DNA from 3 places in the Pseudoalteromonas sp. CO325X genome. Region 2 is predicted to be linked to each of the others. Evidence: predicted binding sites of a transcription regulator. Region 2 holds the regulator's gene; each other region holds the start of a gene.
The links. The regulator ArgR, encoded in region 2, controls arginine synthesis, uptake and breakdown. The targets are predictions, from matches to a motif close to ANTGAATANNTATTCANT.

Region 1: gltB (glutamate synthase large subunit) is a predicted target of ArgR. The motif match lies at 1,722-1,739, and genes of this name have one in related genera.
Region 3: argC (N-acetyl-gamma-glutamyl-phosphate reductase) is a predicted target of ArgR. The motif match lies at 1,745-1,762, and genes of this name have one in related genera.

What each region holds. Positions count from the first base shown of each region.
Region 1 covers NZ_SGPG01000029.1:31,967-36,257, forward strand. The annotation lists gene EXT46_RS15265 (hypothetical protein) at 1-54, shown strand, start outside; gene EXT46_RS15270 (Grx4 family monothiol glutaredoxin) at 73-411, shown strand; gene EXT46_RS15275 (transporter substrate-binding domain-containing protein) at 601-1,515, shown strand; gene gltB (glutamate synthase large subunit) at 1,854-4,291, shown strand, end outside.
Region 2 covers NZ_SGPG01000032.1:329,855-334,145, reverse strand. The annotation lists gene EXT46_RS17040 (ABC transporter ATP-binding protein) at 1-576, shown strand, start outside; gene EXT46_RS17035 (Dyp-type peroxidase) at 669-1,607, shown strand; gene argR (transcriptional regulator ArgR) at 1,567-2,034, opposite strand; gene mdh (malate dehydrogenase) at 2,264-3,199, shown strand; gene pdhR (pyruvate dehydrogenase complex transcriptional repressor PdhR) at 3,483-4,232, shown strand.
Region 3 covers NZ_SGPG01000001.1:174,637-178,927, forward strand. The annotation lists gene EXT46_RS00850 (phosphate ABC transporter substrate-binding protein PstS family protein) at 1-456, shown strand, start outside; gene argE (acetylornithine deacetylase) at 546-1,691, opposite strand; gene argC (N-acetyl-gamma-glutamyl-phosphate reductase) at 1,913-2,920, shown strand; gene argB (acetylglutamate kinase) at 2,932-3,705, shown strand; gene EXT46_RS00870 (ornithine carbamoyltransferase) at 3,715-4,291, shown strand, end outside.

The sequences.
Region 1 (4,291 bases), on a different contig from region 2:
ACGATAGACATTGTGGTCAAAGTGATGGATTTCAACACTTACCGTCACATTTAACAGAAATTGAGGTTGTACATGGAAACCGTTGAAAAGATTAAACAGCAAATTGCTGAAAATCCCATTCTGCTTTATATGAAAGGCTCTCCAAAACTACCAAGCTGTGGCTTTTCTTCTCAAGCAGCGCAAGCGATGATTTCTTGCGGCGAGCAGTTTGCTTACGTTGATATCCTACAAAACCCGGATATTCGTGCTGAGTTACCAAAATATGCGAACTGGCCAACTTTTCCGCAGTTATGGGTGGAAGGTGAGTTAGTCGGTGGTTGCGACATTATTATTGAGATGTTCCAACGCGGCGAGTTGCAGCCTCTCATTGAGCAAACAGCGGCAAAGTACAAAGACGCTGATAGCGAATAAGAGTAAAAAAGCCAGGTTCTCCTGGCTTTTTTATTAAGAGCCCTGTCCAGAGGCTTTGACTGATACCATCGATCAGCAACGCATTTCTCACTAAAAAAGCAATTTTTCGAATCCCTCGGTAAAAACTTTCCATCTGCACATCTTCGGTTAAACTTTGTTATTAATAGCAGTTTATTGGGCGTGCCTTGTATGTTCATGCTTTATATTCGTATGACCGTTTTAATTTTGGCAGTGGCCATACTCCCCGCTAGCTACTCCTACGCGCAAGGTCAATCTATTACGATTGACTATCAAGTAAATGATGCAACCATGAGTTACACAGGCTTTTGGCGCGGCAGTACCTTTATTGTCGATGCGGGGTTCGAGCGTAATGTGGTCGTCGCGACGCTTGATTGGCCTCCTTACTTGGGGCGTAATCAATGTCAGGGGGGCTGGCTATTGCATTATATGGCGGCGTTGCTATTGCAGGCTGGGTATAATCCTGAGTTCAGGTTTTTGCCTTGGGCTCGAGCGGTGCGCATGACTGAATTGGGTCATGCGGACATTTTAGCCCCTGAGTATGAAATAGAATCATCCGCGCCCTCAGACGTCATCCCTGGCAGCACGCGGCTTAATCACCTCGCATTGTCCTCAGCACTTGCGCATGCACCGGTGCATTATGTGGCTGCAGCAGACAGTGCTATCATCCAGGCCCCGCAAATATCGGAATTGCCCAATTACTCTCTTGGTATCGTTCGTGGCTATCAAAATGCCCCCCAGGTAGATCAAGTGATCGACAGTGGTCAAGTCATTGTTCAGCAAGCTATAGATGATGCGCAAAACCTTAACTTAGTGGTTAACGGGCGCGTTAACCTCATTATTGGCGATCCCTTGGTATTACATACCGTTGCCAGTGCAAACGGTATTGACCGCGCTGCCTATCGAGTATTGCAACCAAGCATAACCAATCAGCCATTGTATTTTGCGCTATCGAAAACGCGGCCACAGTGGCAAGTGTTGATGCAAGATATCAATCAAACCATTCCTGTTGCCAATGCTCAGCAATTGCGCCAACAGCTTACTGAGCGTATTGACGAGCACTGTGCAGCTCAGGGCGCACATTGAGGTGAATTTTTATTCGCAATACGAATAATTATTCACATGCACCCCATCTTTACGTTAACGTAAACGTCCGTTTTTAGGCTCGCTATTTACACGATTTGTAAATATGACACTGGTGTCATATAAAAAATAACGAGTATAAATAGTAAAAATACCTCTATACCCCCTTGCTTTGCATATGTTTACAAAGCGTGAAAAATATTCAAGAATGTGAATATGTATTCATGATTTCATTGACACTCTGTTTGCAAAGCGTTAGCGTTGACGGTCTGCTAGGCCGCCTGTGAGGGTTGCTTGCAACGCGGTTAGCACGCAGTAGCAAGGGGGAGAGGAGTCCGCAAATGTTATATGACTCAGCATTAGAAAAAGATAATTGTGGCTTTGGCTTGATAGCCCAAGTCAATGGGCAAGCCAGCCATAAGTTGATTCGCACCGCGATCACGGGTCTTGCCCGTATGGAACACCGGGGTGGTATTTCTGCAGACGGTAAAACCGGTGATGGTTGTGGCTTGCTGATGCAAAAGCCAGACAGCTTTTTTCGAGCTGTAGCCAAAGAAAACAACTGGTTACTGGGCAAGAACTATGCTGTGGGAATGGTTTTCCTAAGCCAAGATCCGGTTCAAGCCGAAGCGGCAAAACGCGTTATCACTAAAGAACTAGAACAAGAAACACTGACCCTACAAGGGTGGCGTGAAGTGCCGACCGATACCAGTTACTTAGGCGATATTGCCTTAAAGCAATTGCCACAGTTTATGCAGGTTTTTGTCAGCGCCCCGGAAGGATGGCGACCAAAAGATTTGGAACGTCGGCTGTACATTGCCCGCCGACGTATCGAAAAACAGCTAGAACAGGATAAGGATTTTTACATTGCTAGCCTGTCTGGGCTAGTCACCGTATATAAAGGCTTGATGATGCCAGAGGATTTGCCAAATTTTTATCTCGATTTGGCAGATATCCGCATGACCTCGGCAATTTGTGTTTTTCACCAACGTTTTTCCACCAATACCCAGCCGCGATGGCCTCTAGCACAGCCGTTCCGCTATTTGGCTCATAACGGTGAAATCAACACCATAACGGGCAATCGACAATGGGCTCGGGCCCGTGCTTATAAGTTTTCCTCGCCACTGCTGCCTGATTTGCAAAGTGCCGCCCCTTTTGTCAACGAGAGTGGCTCAGACTCCTCAAGCTTGGACAACATGCTGGAGTTGTTTTTAGCCGGGGGGATGGACCTGTTCCGCGCGATGCGCATGTTAGTGCCACCGGCATGGCAAAAGAACCGAGCGATGGATGATGATCTGCGCGCTTTTTATGATTTCAACTCTATGCATATGGAGCCTTGGGATGGACCTGCGGGCATTGTGATGTCCGATGGTCGCTTTGCGGCATGTAACCTCGACCGTAACGGCTTGCGACCTGCTCGCTATGTGGTGACCCAAGACGGGTTTATCACCTTGGCTTCAGAGGTCGGGATTTGGGATTATGCCGCCGATGAGGTGGTGGAGAAGGGCCGTGTTGGTCCCGGTGAACTGATGGTGGTTGATACCCTGCATGGCAAGGTATGGCACTCAGGGGAGATCGATCAAGACCTTAAAGCAAGGCATCCTTACAAACAATGGCTGGAGCAAAACGTTAAGCGCCTCACGCCTTTTGAGAAGCTGACCGACAAAGAAGCCGGTAACCGTTCGTTTGACGCTGATACGCTACTGATTTATCAGAAAATGTTTGCGTACACCAATGAGGAGTTGGACCAGGTCATTCGGGTAATGGGTGAAAATGGCCAAGAAGCCACCGGTTCAATGGGCGATGACACGCCATTTGCGGTACTTTCTGAAGGCCATCGCTCCTTATATGATTATTTTCGACAAAAGTTTGCTCAGGTCACGAATCCGCCTATCGATCCACTGCGGGAAAACCATGTCATGTCACTAACGACCTGCATTGGTCGTGAGCAAAATGTTTTCAATGAGACCACAGGACACGCTAAGCGCTTGCAATTTGATTCGCCAGTGCTGATGTACTCGGATATGGTGCAGCTGCGCAGTGCCAATGATGAGCACTATAGCCACAGCCAAGTGGACCTAAACTACACCAGTGATGAGACCTTAGAGCAGGCGTTGGAACGCGTTTGTGATGAGGCGCAGCGTAAGGCTGAAGAAGGCGCGGTGATGGTGATTTTAACCGACCGCCATATTACCCAAGACAGCCTGCCTATTCCGGCGGCAATGGCCGTTGGTGCGGTTCAGCAACGTTTAGTGAATAACAACTTGCGTTGTGACACTAACATAATTATCGAAACTGCAAGCGCACGCGATCCTCATCATTTCGCGGTGTTACTTGGTTTTGGTGCAACCGCTATTTACCCTTACCTCGCCTATGAGTCGCTGGTGGCGATGAGCGATAACAAGGTGATCGACAAGAGCTACCGCGAAGTGACGCTGTCTTATCGTAACGCTATCAACAAAGGGTTGTTTAAGATTATGTCGAAAATGGGGATCAGTACCATTTCGTCATACCGGTGCTCTATGTTGTTCGAAGCGGTGGGGCTATCCGATATAGTGGTCGAGCTATGCTTTAAAGGCGTGGCGAGTCGTATCGCTGGTGCCTGTTTTGAGGATTTTGAGCACGACCAAGGCAAGTTGCGCAAACTGGCATTTAGTGCACGTAAACTGCTCTCCCATGGTGGGCTGTTAAAATACGTTCATGGCGGCGAATATCACGCTTATAACCCCGATGTGATCCAAACACTGCAAACCGCAGTGCGCTCAGGAGACTATGCGGA
Region 2 (4,291 bases):
AAACCTAGTCTATTGCTACTTGATGAGCCGTTTTCGAATATTGATCATCAGGTGCGTTTTCAACTAATCGCTGACATTCGCCGCATTATTAAAGACCAGCGCGTCTCTGCTATTTTTGTTACCCACTCTAAAGAAGAAGCATTTGCCTTTGCCGACACATTAGCGGTCATGCACAACGGACAAATTGCGCAGCAAGGTACGGCGAAACAATTATTCCAGCACCCTAACTCTAAAGTTGTGGCAGAGTTCTTAGGCACTGGTGTGTATATTGATGCCACTATCGTTGATGCCGAGCATGTGCAAACGCCCTTTGGTATTGTGCGCTCTTTACAGCCTTTGCCATCATCGGGGAAGGGGCAAGTGTATGTTCGTCCCCACGATATGCAGTTGATTGGTGATGAACACGGTGAAGTGACGTTACTATCACAGCGTTTTGTCGGCACAGAATACGTTTATCGCGTCAGCGTGTTTGCTCAAGAAGTTGAAATTCCTGCTAAGGCTGAACAAGAGTTTTTGCCGAGTCAGAAGCTATCGCTTACAATTACCCCACACTCTGTGAATTTCTTCGCTGATTAAGCGCGAATTCATAGCCTTTATGTAGCCGCGCGGGCGGCTTGGCGCCGGTAATAGGCGTTGCTAACAATAACAACGAAAGGAATGGTAACTTAATGCCCAGAGCGCAATCCGGTGTGTGCGCGCAGGCCAATTTGCACGGCTTGCACTTGTTTCTCAATGTCCTTGATGGCCATGATCACGCAGTTAAAAGTAAGCTCGCACAGTTAGTGGACCTGCAAAGCGAATACGATGATCGCTTCTCTGAGGCCATGGTTTCCAGCTTTGTCGCCATAGGTGCGCAGTACTGGCCGCACTTTCACCCCGATGCCATGCCTGCAGAATTAGCGAGCTTTCCAAGTATCCCCAACCGTGACCATCACGTGCTAGCACAGCCGTTCGATTTGTTTATACAAATTCGCTCGGACCGCGAAGATGTCAATCATCTATTTGGCCAGCGAGTATTGAAGCTGCTAGGCAGTGATGTCGAGCTTGTCGAGGAGATCACCTGTTATCGCTTTTTAGACGGCCGTGATTTTAATGGCTTTCTTTACGCTCCGGATACGCCTCATGGACGACAAAAAAATCTCACGGCCCTCATTAATGAACCCGACAATGATTTTGTAAAAGGTAGTTATGTGCACGTCCAGCGCTTTACCCACAACCTAAATGCCTGGCAAGCGCTCAGCATCGAAGAACAAGAGTTGGTGATTGGCCGTACTCGTCTGGATGCCGAGCTGCTCATGCCGATTAATGCCAACAGTCACGCGGCGCGCTCAGAGTTGAAAGATGAAAAAGGCGAGCCGCTGTTACTGCACCAAGGCATGCCCTTTGGCACCATGACCAAGCAAGGCTTGTTGTCGGTGACCTGCGCCGCCAGTGGCGACGCGTTTACGCAAATGCTGAAAAGTCAGTTAGGGGATCATCATCATTATGATGCTTGGCTGGACTTTACCCAGGCCGACATGGGCTCAGCGTTTTTTGCCCCCTCGGTGGACTTTTTAAAGTCGTTAGCTACACGTTCTCAAACAGCTTACGCACCCGCTCCAGAGTAATATCAATTTCTGAGACTTTGGCGGGGGCAATAAAAATGGTGTCGTCTCCGGCAATGGTTCCCAGCACGCCATCGGCCTTACCGAGAGAATCGAGCAAGCGCGCGATTAATTGTGCTGCACCTGGGCTGGTGGTGATGATGATCATCATCTCATTGTGAACAATATCCAGTACTAATTGGCGCAGTGGTGACTTCGCAGTGGGAACGGCTAATTCTGCGGGTAAGCAATAGACCATTTCTTGTTTGGCGTTGCGTGTACGCACCGCACCAAACTTGCTGAGCATGCGCGAAACTTTGCTTTGGCTGATGTTATCGAAGCCTTGTTCTTTTAGGGCATCAACAATCTCTCCTTGTGAGCCGAAATTTTCTTCTTTTAGGAGGGCTTTAAAGGCTTTTACCAAGGCTTCTTGTTTTTCTTGCGCGTGCATAATAATGGTCTTTGTAGCTTAAAGTCTTATCATTCTACCCAAGAACCGGGGTTATTTCATCCAAGGCACGGAGGTTTACAGTGAAGTTTACGACTATGGTCGAGATTATCGTCAAAATAACGCGGATAAATTTGTCTTTATCGGCGCTTTTCATTATCTTTAAGGCCACCAAAAGGTCAGATGACCCAAATCTTGATAACCCAATCTCGTTATTTTACGGAGAATTAAAATGAAAGTTGCCGTTTTAGGTGCTGCCGGTGGTATCGGTCAAGCGCTCTCTTTGCTACTAAAAAATAGCCTTCCTGCTGGTTCTGAGCTTGCTCTATACGACGTAGCCCCTGTGGTTCCTGGTGTTGCTGTTGACCTATCACACATCCCAACTGCGGTTGATGTAAAGGGCTTCGGTAAAGAAGACTTAGACGCAGCACTAAACGGTTGTGACATTGTTTTAATCCCGGCGGGTATGCCGCGTAAGCCGGGCATGGACCGCGCTGATTTGTTTAATGTAAACGCCAGCATTGTCCAGACGCTAGCTGAGGGCATTGTTAAAAACTGCCCGAAAGCCATGGTCGGTGTTATCACTAACCCGGTCAACGGCACAGTGCCAATCGTTGCTGAAGTATTCAAAAAAGCAGGCACTTATGACCCTGCACGCGTATTTGGTGTAACAACACTTGACGTGATCCGTGCTGAAACTTTCATTGCTGAGCTAAAAGGCCTGAACGTGAACGACGTGAAAGTGCCAGTAATTGGTGGTCACTCAGGGACTACTATTCTACCTCTACTGTCTCAAGTAGAAGGTGCGAGCTTCTCTGATGAGGAAGTTGCGGCGCTAACTAAGCGTATCCAAAACGCCGGTACCGAAGTTGTTGAAGCAAAAGCGGGTGGCGGCAGTGCTACACTTTCTATGGGCGCAGCTGCAGCGCGCTTCTGCTTGTCACTAGTCAAAGGCATGCAAGGTGAAGAGGTTGTTGAATACGCCTATGTTGAAGGTAATGGTGAAGACGCACAGTTCTTCGCTCAGCCGGTACGTCTTGGTAAAAATGGTGTCGAAGAGTTGCTTTCTTACGGTGAACTAAGCGCCTTTGAACAACAAGCCAAAGAAGACATGCTGGGCACCTTGAATAAAGATATTCAAGAAGGCATCGACTTCATGAATAAGTAATAGCCACCATGGCGGTTACTTCATGATATTGGCTAATAGCGATATCATGCTAAAAGCCCCTATAGTTCTGCTATAGGGGCTTTTTTGTGCATCTATTTCCTTTCTTCTTACTGGTCTGACCATTTGTCGCTAAGCGTAAATTACTTTAATTTGCGCGCATATCCACCATAATTGGCTGAATAAAAATTGATGTGAACTGGGTCAATTTTGACAGCTTGCGGTGAATTTGATACCTTAACCGCACTTTTTGGTATGACCAATTTACCCAAAGCATAAATCAACGATGTCATTGAAAGTAAAAGCAGCGAAATTATCGGACGTGATCTTGGCCCAGCTTGAGAATATGATTCTTGAGGGATCGCTGGCGCCAGGGGAAAAGCTTCCGCCTGAGCGTGAGCTGGCTAAGCAGTTTGAAGTATCGCGCCCATCGCTGCGTGAGGCAATTCAAAAACTCGAAGCCAAGGGGTTGGTGACGCGCCGCCAAGGTGGTGGCACCTTTGTAAAGAACCAATTGGAAGAGGGCTTAAGTGATCCACTGTTTGAGTTGATCAGTAAGCACCCAGAGTCGCAGTTTGATTTACTGGAGTTTCGCCATGCCCTCGAAGGTATCGCCGCCTATTATGCGGCATTGCGCGGGACTCAAAATGACTTTGTAAAGGTAAAGCATAGCTTTGAAAAAATAGCGCAAGTAAGTGATGACCTCAGTGCCAAGGCGAAAGCTATTAACGCTTTTCACTTTTGTATCGCTGAAGCGTCTCATAACGTGGTGTTACTGCACTTAGTGCGTGGCATGCAAGCTTTACTTGAGCAAAACGTACTGCAAAACTTGCAGGTATTGATGAAGAAAACCGCCGTGTCGCAGCAATTAGCGCAGCACCGCAAAGTGTTGATGGACGCCGTCATTGAAGGCCGCCCTGAAGAGGCACGCCTGGCCAGTAATGCGCACTTAGCCTTTATCGAAGAAGCCTTACTGGAAGCAACGAAAGAGCATTCGCGTATTGAGCGCTCTTTGCGACGTACCAGAGCACAATAAATTCGCTGTAAGCCTCAGTTGAGCATCGCGCTTAAGCTGGGGCTTTTTGGCATTTTAAA
Region 3 (4,291 bases), on a different contig from region 2:
GCAAAAGATATTCAATTATATGGTCGTAACTCAGTATCTGGTACTTATGGTTACTTCAAGAAGAAAGCCCTATGTAAAGGTGACTTCCGTAATAACGTAAATGAGCAGCCTGGCTCTGCATCGGTAGTACAGTCAATCTCTTCTTCTGTGAATGCGATTGGTTACTCAGGTATCGGTTACAAGACCTCAGGTGTACGTACGGTGCCGCTGGCGAAAAAAGGCGATAAGTTTGTTGATGCAACACTTGATAACGTTGCAACGGGCAAATATCCACTATCACGTTTCCTTTACGTCTACGTGAATAAGCACCCTAATAAGCCACTATCTCCTATCGATGCTGAGTTTGTAAAAATGGTGCTATCACAAACAGGTCAAAAAATTGTTGAGAAAGATGGTTATGTGCCACTTTCAAGCAAGATGGTTGAGCGTGAACTTAAGCGTTTAGGCTTACAGTAACATTGTATCTTTGAATCTTGTTGATTAGTTTAAAGCCCCCCCATGAGGGGCTTTTTTGTGTTCGCTATCCGTGCGTCATAAAGTCTGTATTACCAACAACTTTGTTGAATAAGTTCTTTGATAATACGTTGTGATGGATCAATACGGTCCATGGCCAAGAATTCATCGGGCTGATGTGCTTGGTTAATGGAGCCTGGGCCCATGACTATGGTTTCACAGCCCAATTGCTGAATAAAGGGGGCTTCAGTGCAGTAGTTCACCGCTATTGCTGGCTGTTGCGAAATCTTTTGCGCCAGCTGCACTAGCGCGCTATCAGTGGTCCCTGCAAAGGCAGGGATCGGGTCGTGCATATCAATGACTTCAACGCAGCCAGGGTAGCGAGCAGTGATGTCCTGAGTTGCCGCTAATAACATGGCTTGCAGTTCGACAATACTCAATCCTGGTAACGGGCGCATATCTAACTGTAATTCACAACATCCGCAAATGCGGTTAGCGTTATCACCGCCATGTATGTGACCAAGGTTCAATGTCGGGTAGGGAATGGCAAAATGTTCAATTGAATATTTATTCTTAAGATCCTCTTTTAGAACCAATAATTTTTGAATCACCAAGTGCATCACTTCAATGGCATTGATGCCGCGCTCAGGATCAGAGCTGTGCCCGCTTTTGCCAATGATACGAACCGCTGATGTCATATGCCCTTTGTGAGTAAATACAGGGGTCATGTCGGTAGGCTCGCCAATAACGCAGCGAGCCGGTTTTAAGTCTGGATACTTTGCCACTTCTTGGGCACCAGCCATAGTGGTTTCTTCATCGGCGGTGGCGAGAATAAGCAGCGGTTGTTGTTGCTTACTCGCATCCAACTCAGCGATGGCATTGAGCACAAAAGCAAAGAACCCTTTCATATCGATGCTGCCAAGACCAAAGAGCTTATTGTCTCGCTCGCTCAAAGTGAAGGGGTCCATACTCCAACGGCCTTGATCAAAAGGAACGGTATCGGTATGCCCTGCCAACATCAATCCGCCACTGCCATGGCCACGCTTCGCTATCAAGTTAAACTTATTGGCATCACTACTGAGTGGTTTTATTTCACACGCAAAGCCTAGCTCCTCGCACCAAGATGCCAAGTGTTCAATAACGGCGCGGTTGCTTTGGCTTAATTTCGGATCCAGTGAACTGATCGATGGGGTAGCGATTAACTCCCGGTAAAGGTGCAAAAAGTCGGGAAGAGCCATACATTTCCAAATAATTATTCGCGATTGTTGCATATTAATATAAATGTCTTTATAGTGAATATCAATTCACTTTTTAAGCATAAGTATTGGTTTGGTTATAATGGTTCATCACCCCCTTTGTACGGCGCGACGACGATAAGCCGCTCACCTAGGAAATCCTAGTGTGAGAGTGTGTTGCGTTGGGCATCTCGCCCGTGATTAAACCAAAAAAGAGCATCTTCATGAACATCGTAATTATTGGCGCAAGTGGTTATAGCGGCGCTGAGTTGGCGCAATTAGTTGCCAAGCATCCTCATTTTGTCTTGCAGGGCTGCTATGTCTCTGCCGGGAGTCATGATCGCGATAAAAAACTCAGCGATCTTTATCCTCAGCACCGTGGGTTATTAGACATGCCACTACAGGGCCTAACAGCCGATGCTATTGCTGATATTGGTCAGCATGCGCACGCCGTGTGCCTGTGTACCGAGCATAAAGTAAGTGTTGAATTGGCGCCGCAATTTCTCGAGCAGGATATTAAAGTTTTTGACCTCTCTGGCGGGTTTCGTCTTACCGATGCCGAATTTTATACCCAGTACTATGGCTTTGAACATCCCCATCCTGACCTATTGCGCCAAGCAGTGTATGGGCTAGCTGAGTGGCAAAACAGCGCCATCATGGATGCACAACTGGTTGCTGTGGCTGGCTGTTACCCAACAGCCAGCCTAAACGCGCTTAAACCGCTTCAACAAGCAGGGTTATTAGCGCCACAGCAAAAAGTGATCATAAATGCCGTATCCGGGGTGACTGGGGCGGGGCGCAAAGCCAATATGAACACGCACTTTTGCGAGGTATCACTGGCCCCTTATGGCGTGTTTAATCACCGCCATACCCCTGAAATTGAACAAGCATTAGGGCATCCAGTGCTATTTACCCCGCATTTAGGAAACTTTAATCGCGGTATCTTGGCAACCATATACGCGCAAGTAAATGCAGGGACCACGCTTAACGACATCACCGATGCTTATCAATGCCTTGCCGATGAACCTTTGATTCGCCTGCTCGGTGCTGGTGGTTTGGCATCAATTAAAGGCGTCGCGCAAACCCCTTATGTTGATATTGGCTGGCATTTGCAACAGCAGCAACTGATTATCAGTGTTGCCATCGATAACTTACTAAAAGGCGCATCAGGTCAAGCGCTGCAATGTATGAACATTAACGCTGGATTAGACCCAACGATTGGTTTGGTATAAAGAGGAAAATAATGACGAGTAGCAACACCACTTGGGTGATCAAATTGGGCGGTGCCCTGTTAAACAGCCCGCAGTCAGTGCAAGCGTTGTTCGCAACCTTGGCGACCATGACCGATACCCGTTTTGTTGTGGTTCACGGCGGTGGCTCACTGGTTGACCGCTGGCTGCACGATGCGGGCTTTGCCACGGCGAAGCACCAAGGTCTACGCATCAGTCCTGCCGAGCAAATGCCCTATATCGTTGGTGCCCTAGCTGGGTGTGCCAACAAACAATTGATGGGAGCAGCGATAGCCAATGGCCTTGAGCCTGCAGGGCTGAGTTTATACGAAGCCGGGGTCAATGCGCAGCAAAAACTCAAGGCACTGGGTCGGGTGGGTGAGTGTAGTCAGGGTGCTCGCTCGGCTATTCCAGCCTTGCTAGAAGTAGGAAAGCTGCCCGTAGTGAGCTCAGTTGGTTTTGATGAGCAAGGACAATGGTTCAACGTGAACGCTGATGAGGCCGCAGCGGCAATTGCCAAACAACTTGATGGTGAATTGATTTTTATGACCGACGTTGAGGCCGTATTGGATAAATCCGCTCAGCCGTTACACCAATTAAGTGCTGAGCAAATAGATGAATTGATAGCCCAAGGAGTTATCTCGGGTGGGATGGAGGTCAAAGTAAAGACCAGCCTTCTTGCTGCCCAGCATTTACGACGGGGTGTTTACATTTCGAGCTGGCAAAAGCCAGAGAACTTAGTTGCATTGCTCAATGGTGAGCATGTTGGCACGCAAATTACAATGTAAGCACAGACCATGAAACATGATTTTATTACCGGCCTCGAGCTGGACGACAAAGCTGTACTCGCGCTACTCACCCTAGCGCAAAAAATGAAAGCGCAACCCAATGATTATGCCCAAGCTTTAGCGGGCAAATCGGTGGTTACCTTATTTGAAAAGCAAAGCCTCAGAACTCGCCTAAGCTTCGATATAGGCATCAATAAACTTGGCGGCCATGCGGTCTACTTAGATCAGCAAAATGGCGCCATGGGCAACCGCGAGTCGGTAAAGGACTTTGCTTTGAATATCAGCACCTGGGCCGATGCCATCGTGGCGCGGGTTAATCACCATAACACAGTGCAAGAGCTGGCACAGTTTTCATCTAAACCGGTGGTGAATTCTTTGTGCGACCTATACCACCCCTGCCAAGCACTGGCGGACTTTTTAACCTTGCAAGAGGTGCACGGTGAGGTTAGCGAGCTAAAGCTGGCTTATCTCGGCGAGGGCAATAACGTCACCCACTCATTAATGTTGTTGGCCGCCACCCTCGGGACTGACTTCGTGGCTGTATGCCCTAAAGGCAGCGGTCCAGATGCACAGATTGTTAAGCAAG